Regions from separate parts of the Bacillus sp. BC08 genome, predicted to be linked through region 3. Evidence: predicted binding sites of a transcription regulator. Region 3 holds the regulator's gene; each other region holds the start of a gene.

Region 1 (7,036 bases), on a different contig from region 3:
CGACCTCTCCAGCTTTAATATGTACATTCATATTCTGCATTTGAAATCTTTCAGAATGTGCGTAAAACACTTTATTAACGGAAATCACTCTGTTTCCCTCCTCTATGAATTAAATATAAGAAGAACGGACCGCCTAAGAAGGATAATAAAATACCAACTGGCAATTCAATTGGATCGAACCAACTTCGAGCTATCGCATCCGCGAAAACAAGTAATATTCCTCCGCCAAGGCATGATAATGGCAGTAAATATTTATAGTCATTTCCAACTAATAAACGTAACATATGTGGTACGACAAGACCGACAAATCCAATAAGACCAGAAACACTAACCGCAATTCCAGCTAATAGTGTACTTACAACTATTAAATAAAACCGGCTTCTCTCCACGTTATGTCCTAATAATTTCGCCATTTCATCTCCAAGCATTAATACTCGAATATGCTTAATGCCAAAGAAGGCCAATATAATAGCGAATATTGCATAATAAATTATCATGTTTAAATGCGCCCAACTTACACCACCAATGCCACCTGCTAACCATGGCAACACGGATTGTACTTTATCACTATGTAATAACATTAACGCTGACGTGGCTGCGCCAATTAATGCATTGATTGACACACCTACTAAAACAATCCTTGAAGGCGGTGCCCCCTTTTGCCACGATAAAGCATAAATGACCATCGCCGTTATGAAAGCTCCTAAAAACGCTCCGAACGGTAAAAAAGCCATATGCTGAGGGAATAAAATCATAATTACAATTGCTACAAGGCCTGCTCCAGATGAAACCCCGATTATACCAGGGTCTGCAAGAGGGTTCCTCATAACCCCTTGTAGCAGGGCACCAGATGCTGCTAAACACGTTCCTACTATAAATCCAACGAGCACTCTCGGTATACGAAGATCCCATACAATTCGATGAACCGTCGAATCTTCATCTTGTATCCCTACCAGAATATCTCGTAATGAAAAGGATAAACTTCCTGCGAAAAGGCCGTAAAAAAGACCTAAAATCGTTAATACTGCTAAGGTAACTGCTATTATCCATCTTTTTTTCGCAAAAGGATGTTCCTTTTCCCTTACCACTTCACTACTTTCCATACGTATCATTTCCTTACATCTTGTATACTTTTATACATAAAGTCCATCGCTTCTGTAACTTTTGTTCCAGGATTTGATCCAAATAAGCCTGGTGGCAAAATCACTACACGATTTTGTTTTACTGCATCTAAATTTTTCCACGCTTCATTTTTCATCATTTCGCCTTCAAATGCTTTTTTAACGCTATTTGGATCTCCATGTGTAATTAAATAAATCACATCTGGATTTGCCTCAATAATACGTTCTACACTTAGCTGCGCATATTGCGGATATTCCTTCATTTCCGGAAAATCAGCTGCAATATTTTTTCCGCCTGTTTTTTCTAAAATATCACCTGATAAAGATGTTGGTAATGCCGCTAAATACGTACCTGGTGCCCCATACACTAGCAATGCTTTTACATCGCTTTTTTTCTCATATGTCTTCATTTGATCATTAATTTTTTGGTTAAGTTCTTTTGCTTTATCTTCTTTCTTCATAATCGTTCCGTATAGTTCAATATTCTTTTGAATATCTAGTACAGAATTTGCAGAAGAAATCATTACTTTCGTTCCTTGTCTTTCCACCGTTGGAACATTCTTTTGAAACCCATTATTAGCAATAAGTACATCTGGCTTTAAGCTGGCAATTTGCTCAAAATTCGGCTGATGCGCATTCCCGATTACTTGTACTTTCTTTATATCCTCTGGAAGAGTTATTTTTGCATCCGGACGACCTACTATTTTTCCGCCTAACGCATGAATAATATTCATGTCTCCCATACTTAATGTTGCAAAACTCTCTGGCACCTTATCGAATGTTACCTTTCTTCCTGACAGGTCGGTAACTTCGATTTTCTCTTTTCCTTTTTCCGTTTTTGTTGCAGATGCTTTTTCGTTTTCCTTTGCATTGCAACCTATTAACAAGAAAAAAATAGATAAAATCGCTGTGAATAGCGTAATAGATTTTTTCATTCTTCCACCTCTAACTGATAATGATAATCATTAACTACTACTCTACTTTAATTGATAAGGATTATCATTGTCAATATAAAACGCATACATTTTCTAGAAAAAACAAAAAGCGTTACAAAAAAGATTCCTGCTTTTTATAACGCTCTATTTATCAATATTATTCACATTCGTTTTCCTCTAACTCATCTCGCATCACTTTCACACGCTGGAAGAAAAAGAAGGATAAACTTAAAAATATAACGATGCTCCCCATCATAACAAAAGATTGTATTGCTTCTTTTGCTCCATTCGGAATCAACAAGCCAACCATTAACAATGTACTTACAGCGAGAAGAATTTGTCCGAAACGAGTATAATCTGCTATTTTTTCTTGTAATTCTTTCATCATATTCTCACTCCTCCATTTCACTGTATCATATTCTATTACACTTAAAGACAAGTAAATACAGACATTCTGGGAGATGTTTTCCAAAAGAAAAAGAGCCGCTTTATTGCGACTCTTTCATAAGCATTACTCTCCTTTATATGCTTCCATATAAATTTCTTTCAGCTCTGAAATAAGAGGTAATTTTGGATTAGCTGTTGTACATTGATCTTCAAAAGCTCTTTCTGCTAATAATCCAACAACCTCTTCAAACTGGTCTTTAGCAACTCCTTGTCCCGCGATACTCATATTAATATTTAAACTTTTTCCAAGTTCAATAATTGCTTGGACGAGTGACTCCACGCCTTCTGTTGTTGAGCCTGCTGGAAGCCCAAGCATTCTCGCAATATGTGCATAGCGTTCATCAGCTACAAAGTACTCATATTTTGGGAACAATGCGTGTTTTCTTGGCTTAATAGCATTATAGCGAACTACGTGCGGCATAAGAATTGCATTCGCACGCCCATGCGGAATATGAAATTCCGGTCCAATTTTATGTGCTAAGCTGTGATTAATACCTAGAAAAGCATTTGCAAATGCCATCCCTGCAATTGCAGAAGCATTATGCATTTTTTCTCGTGCTTCTTCGTCATTTCCATCTTTAAATGCTCTTGGTAAATATTTAAATACGAGATCAATGGCCTTTAATGCAAATCCATCTGTATAGTCATTTGCTAGAACAGACACATACGCCTCGATTGCATGCGTTAAAACGTCCATACCAGTGTCTGCTGTTACATGTGGTGGTACTGTCATTACAAACTGTGGATCAACAATTGCTACATCTGGTGTTAATTCATAATCTGCGAGTGGATACTTTATATTATTTTTCTTATCTGTAATAACCGCGAATGGCGTCACTTCTGATCCTGTTCCTGATGTTGTTGGAATGGCAACAAACTGTGCCTTACTTCCTAATTTCGGATATTTACATGTACGTTTTCTTATATCTAAAAACTTCTGTTTAATTCCATAGAATGTTGTTTCTGGGTGCTCATAGAAAAGCCACATCCCTTTCGCTGCATCCATCGCTGAACCACCACCAAGTGCAATAATTACATCTGGCTTAAAACTTCTCATCATTTCCGCACCTTTAAAGACAGTTTCATCTGATGGATCTGGCTCAACCTCAAAGAATACTTCAACTTTTACATCATTTGCATGTTTACGTAAATAATGCGTAACCGTATCTACATATCCGTGCTCAACCATTCCTGGATCCGTTACAATAAATGCACGTGAAATGTTAGGCATATTTGCTAAATATGCTGTCGCATGTTTTTCAAAATAAATTTTTGGTGGTAATTTGAACCACTGCATATTCTTTTTTCTATTTGCCAACCTTTTTATATTTAATAAATGCGTTGCTGTTACGTTTTGAGAAACTGAGTTTTTCCCATACGAACCGCAACCAAGCGTAAGTGATGGAATAAATCCATTATATATGTCACCGATTCCACCTTGTGATGAAGGGGCGTTTACAATAAGACGGCAAGCTTTCATACGTAATCCAAACTGCTTTTGTACTTCTTTATTTGTAGAATGAATGACTGCTGAATGTCCTAAACCACCAAGGTCTAACATGTCTTCGCAATATGTAAGTCCCTCTTCTAGTGAATTTGCTTTTACACAAGCTAATACTGGACTCAGTTTCTCACGAGATAGTGGATATGCTGCTCCGATACCCTGTATTTCAGCTACAAGCATTTTTGTATTTTCAGGCACAGCAATTCCAACTAATGCAGCAATATACTGTGCTGATTTCCCTACAATATCACTATTTACTGCACATGTATTTTCATTAATAACAAGCTTTTCTAATTTTCTTCTCTCTTCTTCTGTTACAAAGTAACAATTGTTTGCAATCATTTCTGTTTTCACATCATCATAAATTTCCTTGTCTACAATGATTGCTTGTTCTGATGCACAAATCATACCGTTATCAAATGTTTTTGATAAAATTAAATCATTAACAGCTCGTTTTATATGCGCTGATTTCTCTATATAGCATGGTACATTACCAGGACCTACACCTAGTGCTGGTTTTCCAGTAGAATAAGCTGATTTCACCATACCTGCTCCTCCAGTTGCCAAAACAAGCGCAACACCTTCATGGTTCATTAATTGTTTCGTTGCTTCTACAGAAGGTTTTTCAATCCACTGAATACAATGTTTTGGTGCACCCGCCTTCACCGCTGCATCATATACTGTTTTCGCCGCTGCAATGGAACAGTTTTGTGCTGAAGGATGAAATGCGAAAATAATTGGATTTCTCGTTTTTATCGCGATCAATGCTTTAAACATTGTTGTCGATGTTGGATTCGTTACTGGCGTTACCCCAGCTACTACACCGACAGGTTCCGCAATTTCTATTATTTCTTCATGAGGATCTTCGTGAATAATCCCTACTGTTTTATCTTTCTTTATGCTATGCCAAATATATTCAGTAGCAAAAATATTTTTAATGCATTTATCTTCATATACACCACGACCCGTTTCTTCAACAGCTAACTTCGCAAGCGGCATATGCTGATCAACACCTGCTAATGCCATTTCATGAACAATGTTGTCAATTTGCTCTTGTGTAAAACTTTCTAATGCTTGTAAGGCCTTTTGACCGTTATTCACTAACGTATCAATCATCTCTTTTACTTCCTGCATTTCATTTACAACTTTCTCTTTGACTACCATGTAAATTCCTCCTATTCAGCTACTATGGACTAAATAAGACCCTATAGGTCATAATAAGTCCCGATTAGCGCAAAAAAAATAGAATTGCTTTCCTACATGAATCTCATTGTTTGTGAAGTATTTCACAAGTTTGTTCGTGAGTAATACTTCATGAACTTAATATACATGAAATTATTTCATTTGTGTATGTCTTTTTTGTGAAATATTTCACAAAATAATATAATAAAAATGCACTGCTCTATATGGGCAGTGCATTTTTATTACGCTAGCGCTTGTGCTAAATCTTCAATTAAATCTTCACCGTCTTCAATACCGACAGAAATACGAATTAATGTATCTGTAATTCCTAATTCTTTGCGGCGATCTGCTGGGATTGATGCATGTGTCATTTGAGATGGGATAGAAATTAAACTTTCTACTGCTCCTAAACTTTCAGCAAGTGTAAAGTATTGTAATTTCTCTAGTACTTTATTTAATGTTTCTTCACTATCTACATCAAATGAGATAATAGCACCAAATCCATTTGCTTGTTCTGTTGCTAATTCATGGTTTTGATGTGATGCAAGACCTGGATAATATACTTTATTTACTTTTGGATGGTTATTTAAAAACTCAGCAATTGCACGTGAATTCGTTTCATGCTCTTCCATTCGAATTCCTAATGTTTTTAAACCACGAAGTAGTAAGAAGCTATCTTGCGGGCCAAGAATGCCTCCTGTTGAGTTTTGTACAAAGTGAAGGTCTTCTGCTAATTGCGGGCTATTTACAACTACTAGGCCTGCAACTACGTCACTATGACCTCCTAAATATTTCGTTGCACTATGAAGTACAATGTCTGCTCCTAAAGAAATCGGCGACTGCCAATATGGCGTCATGAATGTGTTATCGATAATTGTTAATAAATCTTTCTCTTTAGCAAGAGTAGATATTTTCTTAATATCAGTAATTTTCAGTAATGGGTTCGTTGGTGTTTCCACATAAATCGCTTTCGTGTTTGGACGAATTGCTTCTACAACTTCCTCTAGATTTGTTGTATCTACAAATGTATGCTCAATACCGAAGCGATTTAATACTTTCGTGATAACGCGGTACGTTCCACCATACACATCATCTGTTAAAATAACGTGGTCACCTTTTGAGAACAACATAATTGTAGCTGTAATAGCAGCCATTCCTGAACCAAATGCAAAACCAGCATGACCGTTTTCTAATACAGCAATCATTTCTTCTAAAGCTGCACGTGTTGGGTTGCCTGTACGTGAATATTCATATCCTTGATGCTTACCAACTGCTTCTTGTTTGTACGTACTTGTTTGATAAATCGGTACATTCACAGATCCAGTCGAAGGTTCTCCTATGCGAATACCATGAATTAACTTTGTCTTTGCTCTCATTTTTTATTCCCATCCTTTGTATATGTCTTTACTTAAATAGCGCTCACTACTATCAGGAAAAATCGTTACAATGTTTGTACCTGGCGCCGCTTTCTCTGCTTCAAGTAAACTTGCATGAAATGCTGCTCCTGACGAGCTCCCAACAAGCAGTCCTTCTTTTTGGGCTAATTCCTTCACTCGTAAAAATGCATTTCGATCAGAAATTGTATGAATTTCATCAAAATAAGATGTTTTCAAAAATGGTGGGATGAACTCAAGGCCAATCCCTTCGGTTTCATGCGAACCAGCTTTACCACCATTTAAAATGGACCCTTCTGGTTCCACAATAACCGTTTTTATATCTACATTTTTTTCTTTCAAATAAGATGCAGTCCCCATGAATGTACCACCAGTTCCTGCCCCAGCAACAAATATGTTAATCTCTCCGTTCAGTGCCAACCAAAGTTCAGGACCTAGTGTTTTGAAATAAGC
Region 2 (7,036 bases), on a different contig from region 3:
ATAAGATTAGGAAATATAGATGTTAGTTCTTGCTTCAAACGCTTTGTAAACGATGGATCTTTACCTGAAGTTGAAATAGTGACAACATATTCATCATGTCGGATGACGCCAGGTGTGTGAAAAGATGATTCTGTACCATCACTTACAACGTTAACCCACTGGAAATCGTGGGCGGCCTGTTTGACCATCATATTTACAGCATGTTGATTTGTAGCTGCATAAATAAGGTGAGCATCTTTAATATCATCATTAGCAAAAGTTTTTTGCTTCCAAGTAACATAAGGAAGTTCTTTCATTTCCTCGCAAATTTCTGGGCTGATAACGGTGACAAAAGCGCCTGTATCCTTTAATCCATACGCTTTTCGATATGCAATTTTACCTCCACCAATAATAACGACCACTTTTTTATTTAGATTAAGCATAAGAGGGTGCATGTCATACATACACACATTCCTCCATTCGTTCTAACAACGTTAACTTCATATATGTATCAAACTGAAGACAGTTACAAGTCGTAACATAATCATATTTTTTTGTATGCAACTTAATTTTTTGAAGCAACAGCCCGGTAAAGAGAAGGTACGGCATGACATATACATGGGACGCAGTCGATGTTATAGTCTTCAACTCAGCAGTAAAAGAGGGTGTTCCTTTCGTTAAAAAGGAACATGTTACTGGCATACTGAGTTTTCGTTCGACAGTTGCTCCGATTTGGTGTAACTCATGTATCGGCTGTGGATCACTGCTACCTCGTCCAACGAGTAAAATACTACTACCTTGCATTGGCATAGCTTCACGTATTCTTTTTACGACAAGTTCCACCATATGTGGATGCGTACTAAAAGGAGGTACAATTGAAAATGTGATTTGTGGATATTTCTTTTGTAGTTGCTTTATTTCAAAAGGAATATCACGTTTATAGTGAGCTGCTGCAAATAATAAAACAGGTACAATCATTATTTCAGTTGCGCCCTTTAGTATCGTTTCTGTAACTGCATCCGAAATAGTAGGTGTTGTTAGTTCTAGAAAAGCTATTTTTTGAATCTTTTCGTTACGTTCTGTCATAACAGAATGAATAAAGTGAATGAATTGTTCATTACCTTCTTGCAAGCGACTCCCGTGTCCAACATATACAATACCTTTCATCGTACCACCAAATCTTTCTTCATAATCATGTCTTGTAATTGCTCATCTATATGATGAAATCCGACTTTATTTGCATAGTGTAAAGTTGGAATGTCGGTATACGAGAAGGGAAGAGTAAGAATATCGCTAAAGCCAAGTCGGTTTATTTCTGATAAAAATGTATCAATTGAGGCACGCCCATCAAACACAATGCTATCCCATGAGAATTCAGAAAGCATACGAGAATGGACTTCATCAAAACGATGATCAATAGTATACTCATGAGTCTTCATGTAGGAGCCAGCACCAATTTTCTCTTGTATAAAGGCAATTCGATTAATATTTCTGCCTAAATAAACAGTAGTATCGGAAGAGAACTCTGCTTGTTTACTTAGTAGCCCATATTGCATAAGTTTTTCTTGAGTGGTAACGTTCATATGCTGCAGCCTCGCCTGTAAAGAACGAATATCTTTTTGGTGTTTACTACATGATTTCATCAATATTTCTACACTTTCAGATGAACAAAAAACAAGGCGATTAACGTTAAAAATTTCATCGATTTGTTCAAGTGTTAATGTGTATTCTGCCTTTTTGAAAGTAGGAATTTGATATATTTCTGCACCGGATTCTTGTAACTGTTGCATCATTGAACTTGTTTTATTTGTTGCGGATGCAAATAAAACTTTTTTACCATGTAATGGTTTACGTTCTTTCCAAGCGATTTGAGCCCGTAAGGAAACGACATCACCAACAATTGTCATGGATGGATTTGAAATATTCGCGTTTTTGACGATAGTAACAATGGTTGAAAGTGTTCCTGTGACAACGCGCTGCTTTCCGGTTGTACCCCATTCAATGACGGCTACTGGTGTATCTTTTTTCTTTCCTGCTTGTAGTAAGTTTTCACAAATTGTAGGTAAGTTTTTTATACCCATGTAGTAGGCAATTGTGTCGCTATTGTGGGATGAATTATATTTTCCATGATCGGTTAAAGGACCTTTCGCATGCCCAGTTAGTAAAGTGACGCTATTACTGTAGTTACGGTGGGTGAGGGGAATACCTGCATAGCTACTAGCGGCGATGCTAGATGTAATACCTGGTACAATTTCATATGGAATGTTCGCTGCTGCTAAAGTTTCTGCTTCTTCACCAACACGGCCAAAAATAGATGGATCTCCGCCCTTTAATCGGACAACGGTTTTTCCTTCTTTCGCAAATTGAAGGAGGTGGGCGTTAATCATTTCTTGTCGCATAATATGATTCTTTGGCATTTTTCCGCAATAAATAAATTCACAAGTTGGTTTTGTATAGCTAAGGAAGCTAGGATTCAATAGGCGGTCATATAAAACAATATCTGCACGCTTTAAACAATCTATCGCTTTCTTTGTAATAAGCCCTTCATCACCTGGTCCTGCACCAACTAAATATACATATCCGTTCATAATCACACCTCATCAATTTTTATTTAAAAGGAAGCCAGAGGAGGCTTCCTTTCGTAAATTACATGTATATCCCGCATTAACGGGCAGTAAGACCCCACCTCAAAATTCAGCGAAAGCAAAGTAGTTATGTGGGGATCAACTGCCCGTAAAAGCCTGATTGGTTCAACTAATAATCAGCGGGGGATGAACCAGACCCCGCTGATTAAAGTTTCACTTTATATAAATGTCACCATCAATAACTTCTACTTCATACGTTTGAATACAGCCGTCATCAGGTTTTTGAACTTCACCTGTTATTAGTGAGATTTTCCAATCATGCAGTGGACAAAAGACGAATTCTCCAGATACAATTCCTTCTGCTAACGGTCCGTTTTTATGAGGACAACGATTTTCTACAGCTCGAATATCTCCATTTGAAAGGCGGAATAGGGCGATAGACATACCTTTCATTTGTACTTCTTTACCAATTTGAATAGGAAGGTCTTCCGCACGCATAACTTTTATTTTTTCTTTCGTTTGTATCATATAGATCACAGCTCCTTATTTCACAGTTTCTACTTCATACATCGCTTTTAATGACTTCGTTTCTAGTGCTTGTCCCCACGCTTCCGTATATGTGCTACGAGCTGTTTGGAAGCGTTCATTTAGCGTAGTCACCATACTTGCATCTTGTAGTATTTCTTTTATGTGATCGAAGCCTAAACGTTCTGTCCAGTAGGCAGTACGCTCTCCATAAATACCAGTTTCACGATAATATTGCATGTAAGCTGTAGCGATGCGAAGGACATCATCTTCAGTTGGGACAATCATTACAAAATCAGCTTCGCGTACTTCTGTACCACCATTTCCGCCAATATAAAGTTGGTATCCATTTTCGACACAAACAACGCCAAAATCTTTCGTTAGTACTTCCGCACAGTTACGAGGACAGCCCGTTACACCCATCTTCATTTTATGTGGTGTATCTACCATTTCTAATGATTGTTCAAGTAGCATACCAAGTCCTAATGAATCTTTCGTACCGAAACGGCAGAAGCGAGAACCAACACATGATTTTACATTACGAAGAGATTTTGAATACGCATATCCCGAAGTCATATGTAAGTCAGCCCATACGTTAGGTAAATCTTGTTTTTTAACACCATATAAGCCGATTCGACTCGCACCTGTAATTTTCACAAGAGGGACGTCATATTTTTTCGCAACTTCAGCAATTTTCATTAAATCATCTGCTGTTGTAACGCCACCGTACATACGTGGAATAACAGAGAATGTACCATCGTGCTGGATGTTACCGTTCATTCTTTCATTAACGAAACGAGATGATTTATCGTCTGCATATTCTTCTGGAATCGCCATACGTAAATAATAGTTCAAAGCAGGGCGACATTTTGAACAGCCGTCTTCATGTGCAAAACCAAGAACATTTCGTACTTCTTTTGGAGATTTTAAACCTTTCTCGTGAATGGCTGCTACGACTTCATCACGTGATAAAGTTGTACATCCGCACATACCAGTAGACTGCGCAGAAGCATCAAAAGCATCTCCAAGTGTATGAGATAAAACTTGTTCCACAAGCGGACGACATTTACCACAAGATCCTGCGGCTTTCGTGCATCCTTTTACTTCTTCAAAAGTAGTTAGCTCTTGCTCTAAAATGGCATGAACGATTGTACCTTTCGTAACACCATTACATCCACAAATCGTGTCATCCGCACTCATTGTAGCAACATCGAGTTCACTTTCTTCACCAGCTTTGTGAAGAAGGGAAGCGGCTGTATATTCTTGTATGTCTTCTTCTTTTTTTAACATGCTAAAGAGGCGTGTACCATCAGCTGTGTCACCATATAAAACGATACCGACGACTTTATTATCACGAATTAATACTTTTTTATAGGAACGTTTACATTCATCAAAGATTGAAATTGCTTTCGTCTGATCATCTTCATAAATTTGACCAGCAGAGAATAAATCACAACCAGCAACTTTTAATTGCGTACCGACGATACTGCCCGTATATCCATTCGATTGTAAATTTGTTATATGTTTCGCTAATATTGAGCCTTGTTCATAAAGAGGGGCAACAAGTCCATATGCGATACCATCATGTTCTGCGCATTCGCCAACTGCATATATGGATTCATCATTTGTTTGCATATAGTCATTGACTACAATTCCGCGATTGACAAGTAAACCAGCATCTTTTGCTATTTGCGTATTCGGGCGTATTCCGACAGCCATTACGATTAAATCACAGTCTACAACTTCACCATCTTCAAATTGAATGCCCTCAACATGGTCTATCCCAAGTATCTTTACAGTTTTCTTTTCCATGAGAAACTTCATGCCTTGTGCCTCTAAATCTTCACGCAATAGAGCGGCTGCTTTCGTATCTAGTTGTTGCTCCATTAAGCTAGGCATTAAATGAACAACATGCACGTCCATTCCTAAGTCAATAAGACCTCTTGCTGCTTCTAAACCAAGTAACCCACCACCAATGACAACGGCCTTTTTCTTTTCTTTAGCGGTATCGATCATAAATTGTGTATCTTCAATAGTCCGAAATCCTGTTACACCAGGAAGAGTGGAACCTTCAACAGGTAAAATAAAAGCACTAGAACCTGTTGCTATAATAAGTTTTTCATATGTAACAATACGATTCTTTTCTGTAATAATAATTTTTTCTTCTCTGTTAATACTTTGAACTCTTTCATTCGTATACAAAGTTATTTCGTTTTCTTCATACCAACTGTATTCATTCATAATGATATCTTGCATATTTGTTTTGCCTTGTAAAACATGAGAGAGCATAATGCGGTTGTAGTTTGGATGCGGTTCATCTCCAAAAATAGTAATCTCATATGAATCACTATCATGTTTTAATATTTCTTCCATACAGCGTATGCCCGCCATACCATTTCCGATCATCACTAAACGTTTTTTCATTTTCGTTTCCCCTTTTTATGTGAAATGTTGAACAAAGGATTATATTTCTATTATAGAAAATCAAAAAAGAGGGAGATGTGATATTTATCACACTTATATAATGATTCACAAATTGTTAAAATTCGGATTTGTGTGAGGGGGCGTGGATATTTTTCGTAAAATGAAAAAGCAGGACATAAGTATTTACACTCATGTCCTGCACTTAATTTATGCTTTTGTAATGGCACGTGGAAATAAAATATTATTTTCTAAATGAATATGCTCAAATAAATCAGACTCTAGAGCTTCAAGACGTTGATACACAAGTCGATAAGTGCCGCAAGCTCCTTCTGGAGGAGTAAAGTCATTTGTCACTTTACGAATCTCTTTTATAATATTTCCGGCATGATTGTGTTCATTTTCTAGTTCATCTACTACTTTACGTAACTTTGCATAGTTTTCATCAGTTGGATTTTGTTCAAACTCTAAAATTAATGGGAAATCTTCTGTTTCTTCTTTAATTAAATGCTGTTCTAATTCCATTTTAAGTTCATGAAACAGCCTATGAATTTGAGCTAAATGAGGCTGATTTGCTCCATGAACGCGTAATACTTTCGTCACATATGGACTTAACTGCGGTAACTCTTCATTTAAATAACGATGATGCTTATGAATTACATAATCAATCAATTCACGATAAGAAGCATTTTTCCAATCAATTTCAGATTCATTTAATCGTTTCGTATGATGATAAAGCGTATTTAACTCTGTAATTACTTCAGAAGCTGATAAATTTCTTTCATGAATTGCATCAATAAGTGGCTTATTACCACCACAACAAAAATCTATTCTATACGATTTAAAAAGATCACTAGCTTTCGGGAACTGTGTAACAATCTCACCAACAATTGAAGTTTCAGTAAATGTATGTTCCATATGAATGCCTCCATAAAGTTTTAATGTAGTATCTAAATTAAGAATAGCGATAAATGAAAATCAATGTGGTGATTGAAATCACTTATAATGTGTCAGTTTTGAGGATAATAGGAGTGACATTTACCGGAGGACATTATAGAACCGATAGCGAAGAATTTTTAAGTTAGGAAATTATTGAAAGGGAATTGTTATGATATAGATGGTTTACAAATTTATATTTTATCAATTTGAGTTCATTTTTAGATAGGAATTATATATTTTATAGGAGGTTTTTATGGAATTTGTTTATCATATGGTACCAGAAGAACTAAAAGGAGAATATTTAATCCCATTAAATGAATTGAAAAGGGTATATCCAAATTTATATGGTGAGTATATACAAAAATATAAAGATCATACTCAAAGAGAACACTTATTAACACGTAAAATACCAAAATTAGATTGTTTATGGAATGATGTCGTGCATTTTTTACCACTGCACCCTTATGAGATTCATAAAGTATTGTTGGAAATAGGAGTAAACATTCATACAAATAAACAGTTTTATAAAATTCCTATTAGCGCACTGAATGGTCAGTGTATGGCAATATACAAGTACTCCAAGCATA
Region 3 (7,036 bases):
TTAACGACGAATGAACATGCACATTATGTTGTGCTAGAAAAAGATGGTCGTGTAATTGGGTATTGTGGATTGTGGATAATTATTGATGAATCACATATAACAAATATAGCTATTTTGCCAGAATACAGAGGTCAAAAGCTAGGGGATGCTTTATTGAAAGAAGTTATTTCCGAAGCGAAAGATTTAGGGGTAAAAACGATGACACTTGAAGTACGTGTATCAAATGAAGTAGCAAAACAGTTATACAGAAAATACGGATTTCAAAATGGTGGAATTCGTAAACGATACTATGCAGACAATCAGGAAGATGGTCTCGTAATGTGGGTGAATATATAATGGGAAAAAATACGATTATACTTGGTATTGAAACAAGTTGTGATGAAACAGCAGTAGCAGTTGTTAAAAATGGAACGGAAATTATTGCGAATGTCGTTGCATCACAAATTGAAAGTCATAAACGTTTTGGCGGAGTTGTACCCGAGATTGCATCCCGTCATCATGTAGAAGAAATTACAGTTGTGTTAGAAGAAGCTTTAAAAGAAGCAAATATTACATTTGATGATATTGATGCAATTGCTGTAACAGAAGGACCTGGTTTAGTAGGAGCGCTTTTAATAGGGGTAAATGCAGCGAAAGCAGTAGCTTTTGCGCATGATATTCCTCTAGTTGGTGTTCATCATATCGCTGGTCATATTTATGCGAATCGTTTAGTAAAAGAAGTTCAATTTCCACTACTATCACTTGTTGTATCTGGTGGGCATACAGAGCTTGTTTATATGAAAGAACATGGTTCATTCGAAGTGATTGGTGAAACAAGAGATGATGCAGCTGGAGAGGCGTATGATAAAGTAGCTCGTACGTTATCTATGCCATATCCAGGTGGTCCTCATATTGATCGCCTTGCACATGAAGGAGAACCAACAATCGATTTGCCTCGTGCATGGCTAGAACCTGATTCGTATGATTTCAGTTTTAGTGGATTGAAATCAGCAGTTATCAACACTGTGCATAACGCAAAACAACGCGGGATAGAAATTGCACCGGAAGATTTAGCAGCAAGTTTCCAAGAGAGTGTAATAGATGTGCTTGTAACGAAAGCATCCCGTGCAGCAGAAGCGTATAACGTAAAGCAACTACTTCTAGCTGGTGGAGTAGCTGCTAATAAAGGACTTCGTGCACGTTTAGAAGATGAATTTGCAAAAAAAGAAAATATTGAGCTACTTATTCCTCCGCTATCTTTATGCACAGATAATGCAGCAATGATTGCGGCGGCAGGTACAATTGCATATGAACAAGGAAAACGTGCTACATTAGCTTTAAATGCAAATCCAGGATTAGATATTGAAGCATAGTTATACACAAAATTAACCACAGCTTGTGGATAAAACCCATGTTATCTGTTGATAATGTGGGTTTTACTGTGTATATAAAATGTTGATAACTTTTTTGTTGATTGTGGATAATGTGGAAAAGTTATTTTGGCGTTTATTTTACAAAGGTGGATATGTGTATAAACTTGTGGATAAATCAGATGAAGTCTGACCTTTACGTGTATTCTTTTTCGGGAAATAAATAACAAGAAGATATCTTTAAAAAACATTTTGAAATACGCTCTTATGATAGGAGTTATTAACAATGTCAAACTTTGTCGGTAAATCGATATGTCGTGTCGAATTGTTTATACAATATGACGTTCATCCTAACTAGAAGACAAAAAGGATGTCGCATAGTCAAAAATCCCGACTTATGAGACATCCTTCTTATTCATACTCTTATAAATGTAATGCTTCCCATTCTGCCATACATGCATCAAGTTGCTCTTGTAGTGTTTGCTTTTTCGTTGTAATTTCACTAGCTTTTTCATAATCTGCATATATTTCTGGTAAGCAAAGTTGATCTTCTAACGTAGCAATTTCTTCTTCCAATTCTACAATGTTTTGTTCTAGCTCCTCAATTTTTCGAGTGCGTTGACGTTCTAATTGTTTACGCTCTTTTTCTTCGAGATAATTTAATTTTTCTTGGGCTACAGTTTTTTGAGCAGGTGCTTGGCTTTCTTGCTGTTCTTGTTGTTCAAATGCTGCGCGTTCAATCATCTCATTTTTCTTTTCAACGTAGTAATCGTAGTCACCTAAATATTCCTGTGCACCTTCTGTTGATAACTCAACAACGGTCGTCGTTACACGATTAATAAAGTAGCGGTCATGTGAGACAAATAGAAGGGTGCCTGGATAATCAATTAAAGCATTCTCCAAAATCTCTTTACTATTTAAATCAAGATGGTTCGTAGGTTCATCAAGAATTAATAAATTCGATTTTTGCATCATAAGTTTTGCAAGAGCTAATCGAGCTTTTTGTCCACCACTAAGAGAAGATACTGGCTTTAGTACATCATCACCTGTGAATAAGAAGTTACCTAATATCGTGCGAATTTCTTTTTCAGGCTGCAATGGATATTCATCCCATAACTCATTTAAAACTCGCTTAGACGATGTTAAGTTAGCTTGTTCTTGATCATAATAACCAACCGAGACGTTGGATCCGAAAGAAACATCACCATGTAATAGTGGTAATTTATTTACAAGTGATTTTAATAATGTGGATTTCCCGATTCCATTTGGACCAACTAAAGCAACGCTATCCCCGCGAGTTAAGCGCATCGTTACATGTTCAATAATCGGATCCTCATCATAGCCGATAGTTGCATCCTTTACTTGTAAAACATCATTTCCACTTTGTTTTTCGATATCGAAGTGGAAGGAAGCTGACTTAGAATCACCTAATGGTCTTGTTAATAATTCCATTCGGTCTAATTGTTTACGACGGCTTTGGGCACGTTTAGTCGTAGATGCACGAGCTATATTTTTTTGCACAAAGTCCTCAAGCTTAGCAATTTCATCTTGTTGTTTTTCATAACGTTTCATTTCTTGCTCGTATAGTGCTGATTTTAAATCTAAATATTTACTGTAGTTACCAACAAATCGTCTGCTTTCTTTATTCGAAATTTCATATACTTGTGTAACGAGTTTGTCTAAGAAATAACGGTCATGGGAAACGATTAGTATTGCGCCGGGATAGCCTTGTAAATATTGTTCAAGCCATGTTAATGTTTCGATGTCTAAATGGTTTGTAGGCTCGTCCAAAATAAGTAGGTCTGGTTTCGTTAATAATAATTTACCGAGAGCTAATCGTGTCTTTTGTCCACCGCTTAATGTAGAAATCGTCGTCTGGTGCGTTTCAACTGGGAAGCCAAGACCACTTAAAATCGAGCGGATATCTGCTTCGTACTGATAGCCACCTTGATCTTTATAATCTAATTGTAATTGGTCATAATCAGCTAATAATCTTTCGTATGTAGCCTCGTTTGAAAAGTTTTCTTCTTTTCCCATCTCTTGCTCTAGCCTTCGAAGTTTTGTCTCCATTTGCTGTAAGTGTGTAAAGACGGTTAACATTTCATCCCAAATTGTTAAAGATGTTTCTAAACCGGTATTTTGAGCTAAGTATCCGATTGAGACATCTTTTGGTTTTATAATTTCGCCACCATCATGAGATAGCTCACCGGCTATTATTTTTAATAACGTAGATTTTCCGGCTCCATTTCGCCCGACTAATGCGATACGATCTTTCGTTTGAACTTCCAATTTTATGTTTGCAAGAATTGTTTCTGCACCGTATAATTTCGAAAGCGCGTTTACTTGTAATAAAATCAATGTTTTCACCTCAAATAATTTCTTAACTTTGCCATGTTTATATTTCTCAATCATACTAAAAATAGTGTATAGTTTAAAATAAAGAGAGAATACTTCTTCTCTTTATTATACAGGGAAATTCATGAGTGCTAAACTTCTGTATTTGATTCAAGTATATGAATAAAGATAGGAAGAGAGGAGAGGTTATATGGATCAGCAAAAAATTCCACAGGCCACTGCCAAACGATTGCCTCTATACTATCGATTTATCCAAAACTTATCTCTTTCTGGTAAGCAACGTGTTTCATCAGCCGAATTGAGCGAGGCGGTAAAAGTTGATTCCGCAACAATTCGAAGAGATTTCTCATATTTTGGAGCGTTAGGGAAAAAAGGTTATGGATATAACGTAAATTATTTATTATCATTTTTCCGTGAAACACTCGACCAAGATGATATAACACGTGTAGCACTTATTGGAGTAGGTAATTTAGGGACCGCTTTCTTACATTATAATTTCACGAAAAACAATAATACAAAAATTGAAATGGCGTTTGACGTTAGTGAAGAGAAAGTCGGAACAGAAATCGGGGGCATTCCTGTATATCATTTAGATGAATTAGAAGAACGTTTATCAACTGATATACAAGTGGCAATATTAACAGTACCCGCTACAGTAGCGCAACCTGTAGCAGATAGATTGGCAGAAACGAACGTGCATGGTATTTTAAATTTCACACCAGCACGCTTAAATGTGTCAGACAATATAAGGATTCATCATATTGATTTAGCGGTAGAGTTACAAACACTTGTTTACTTTTTGAAGAATTATCCACAATAAAACGCAGAGGAAGCGACCTCTGCGTTTTATTGTTGTTTTTTCTTTGTGAATTTAACTAAGATAAGGCGAAGTGCCAAATTAAAATCAATTGTTGCCATAACTGCAAATAGTATTGTCCACATATTCCAGATGGTATCTGTTACGTTCGTAATGGCGAAGCGTGTAAAGATACACCCTAGAAGGAAGTACAATGCAGCCATGAACAATGGTGAGTTTCTCATACTAAAAATCCTCCGATAAAGCCTTGCATTTTTTCAGCTTCTTTAATCATTTCTTGAATTTGTTCATTGCTCATTAAAACTTGAGCAACTGCAACTAATGTATTCATAGCAACATGAGCTGCGATAGGGACGATAATACGCTTCGTTTTTACATATAAAAAGGCGAATACGAGCCCCATAGAAGTGTATACCAATAAGTGAGTGAAATCAAAATGAATTGCTGCGAATACGAGAGAACTAATGATAGCAGCAATAAAGAAGTTAAACTTCTTATAAAGTGTACCAAATAAAATTTTTCTAAATACGATTTCTTCCAAGATAGGTCCTATTATAGAGATGACGATAAGGAACCAAGGTGTCGTTCTAGCGATATCCATAAGTCTCGCTGTATTTTCTGATCCAGGTTTAATTCCTAATAAACGCATTTCTATCATGCCGGCAATACTTTGCGAGAAAAATGCTAAAAAGAAGCCGATAAAAATCCAACCAATCGTAGCTGGAATAGAAGAACGCGTTGTATCTAAACGTCTGTCGCGAATATCTGTTCTAAGTAACCAAAGTACGATACATAATGCAATAAAGAAGCTAATGATTGCCCAGTGTCCAGTTATGAGTTGGAACTTCTCTTCTCTAGTAAAGCCCCTGTTATCATAAAGTCCAGTTTTCAGGAGAAGTGGTAATCCAGCAATGGATGATAACTGCATTAAAATGTATGTAACGATAACCCACCAATATTGTTTTTTCAAATGGTTTAACCATCCTTTCTAACTCTAGTGTATGAGATAAGGTAGGATAACATGTAAATATGCTACCTACGATATAAACCTCGCGTAAATTATGTTTTTTTCGTAAATCCGTATTTGAAATTATAATAGAAGACAGGAGAAAGTTGTGTGTATAGCGAAAACAACTTAGGGTGTCCTTTCATATTGTAACATACGAGTAGTGGAAACAACGATTCATATAGTAAAGGTAGAAGAAGAGAGACTCTATATAGAAAAGTGTATAGCTTAATTTGCGAAAAAATTATGATTTTTTTACTTGCAAAAGAAATTGAGATTATTTATTATTATAAGTGTGTTAGCACTCGGGTGACTTGAGTGCTAATAAAGAAAATTTACATAACAAAATGAGGAGGTTGTTGTTCATGCTAAAACCATTAGGTGATCGCGTTGTAATTGAGCTTGTTCAAGCAGAAGAAAAAACAGCAAGTGGTATTGTATTACCAGACACTGCAAAAGAAAAACCACAAGAGGGTAAAGTTATTGCAGTAGGTACTGGTCGAGTGCTTGAAAATGGTGAGCGTGTTGCTTTAGAGGTAGCAGCAGGTGATCTTATCATCTTCTCAAAATATGCAGGTACTGAAGTAAAATACGAAGGTACTGACTACTTGATTTTACGTGAAAGTGACATTTTAGCAGTTATCGGTTAATTATATAAATCTTAAAAAATTCAAGGGGGTCAATTATTATGGCAAAAGATATTAAATTTAGTGAAGAAGCACGTCGTTCGATGCTTCGCGGTGTCGACACTCTTGCAAACGCAGTAAAAGTAACGCTTGGACCAAAAGGTCGTAACGTTGTACTTGAGAAAAAATTCGGTTCACCACTTATTACAAATGACGGTGTAACAATCGCAAAAGAAATCGAATTAGAAGATGCATTCGAAAACATGGGTGCGAAATTAGTAGCAGAAGTTGCTAGCAAAACAAATGATGTAGCTGGTGATGGAACAACAACTGCAACTGTATTAGCACAAGCTATGATTCGTGAAGGTCTTAAAAACGTAACAGCTGGTGCGAACCCAATGGGTCTTCGTAAAGGTATCGAAAAAGCTGTTACTGCTGCAATTGCAGAATTAAAAGAGATTTCTAAACCAATCGAAGGCAAATCTTCTATCGCACAAGTAGCTGCTATTTCTGCAGCTGACGAAGAAGTAGGTCAATTAATCGCTGAAGCAATGGAGCGCGTTGGTAACGACGGTGTTATTACTTTAGAAGAGTCTAAAGGATTCACAACAGAATTAGACGTAGTAGAAGGTATGCAATTTGATCGTGGATATGCATCTCCTTACATGATTACTGATTCTGACAAAATGGAAGCAGTTCTTGATAACCCATACATCTTAATTACTGACAAAAAGATTTCTAACATCCAAGAAATCTTACCAGTATTAGAGCAAGTGGTACAACAAGGTAAACCACTTCTTATCATCGCTGAAGACGTAGAAGGCGAAGCTTTAGCTACATTAGTAGTGAACAAACTTCGTGGTACATTCAATGTAGTAGCTGT

Evidence for each region. Region 3 encodes Rex, which represses fermentation and respiration genes when NADH is low (regulators of the CRP and FNR family bind a similar motif). Its sites were predicted from a motif close to TTGTGAAATATTTCACAA; they were not measured.
Region 1: the regulator Rex is predicted to act here: its motif matches at 5,367-5,384, upstream of adhE (bifunctional acetaldehyde-CoA/alcohol dehydrogenase).
Region 2: the regulator Rex is predicted to act here: its motif matches at 5,531-5,548, upstream of nirB (NADPH-nitrite reductase large subunit).

The regions. Positions count from the first base shown of each region.
Region 1 covers NZ_JBTGPA010000035.1:473,398-480,433, reverse strand. Annotated here, with positions in the region: gene ACXVYO_RS20555 (ABC transporter ATP-binding protein) at 1-88, opposite strand, end outside; gene ACXVYO_RS20550 (FecCD family ABC transporter permease) at 75-1,103, opposite strand; gene ACXVYO_RS20545 (ABC transporter substrate-binding protein) at 1,109-2,056, opposite strand; gene ACXVYO_RS20540 (YrhC family protein) at 2,214-2,441, opposite strand; gene adhE (bifunctional acetaldehyde-CoA/alcohol dehydrogenase) at 2,568-5,171, opposite strand; gene ACXVYO_RS20530 (bifunctional cystathionine gamma-lyase/homocysteine desulfhydrase) at 5,432-6,565, opposite strand; gene ACXVYO_RS20525 (O-acetylserine dependent cystathionine beta-synthase) at 6,569-7,036, opposite strand, start outside.
Region 2 covers NZ_JBTGPA010000031.1:976,824-983,859, reverse strand. Annotated here, with positions in the region: gene ACXVYO_RS15560 (precorrin-2 dehydrogenase) at 1-443, opposite strand, end outside; gene ACXVYO_RS15555 (sirohydrochlorin chelatase) at 436-1,146, opposite strand; gene ACXVYO_RS15550 (uroporphyrin-III C-methyltransferase) at 1,143-2,567, opposite strand; gene nirD (nitrite reductase small subunit NirD) at 2,778-3,092, opposite strand; gene nirB (NADPH-nitrite reductase large subunit) at 3,108-5,513, opposite strand; gene ric (iron-sulfur cluster repair di-iron protein) at 5,721-6,428, opposite strand; gene ACXVYO_RS15530 (group-specific protein) at 6,703-7,036, shown strand, end outside.
Region 3 covers NZ_JBTGPA010000022.1:1,579-8,614, forward strand. Annotated here, with positions in the region: gene rimI (ribosomal protein S18-alanine N-acetyltransferase) at 1-336, shown strand, start outside; gene tsaD (tRNA (adenosine(37)-N6)-threonylcarbamoyltransferase complex transferase subunit TsaD) at 336-1,352, shown strand; gene ACXVYO_RS04800 (ABC-F family ATP-binding cassette domain-containing protein) at 1,773-3,707, opposite strand; gene ACXVYO_RS04805 (redox-sensing transcriptional repressor Rex) at 3,895-4,524, shown strand; gene ACXVYO_RS04810 (YdiK family protein) at 4,551-4,745, opposite strand; gene ACXVYO_RS04815 (CPBP family intramembrane glutamic endopeptidase) at 4,742-5,491, opposite strand; gene groES (co-chaperone GroES) at 5,893-6,177, shown strand; gene groL (chaperonin GroEL) at 6,216-7,036, shown strand, end outside.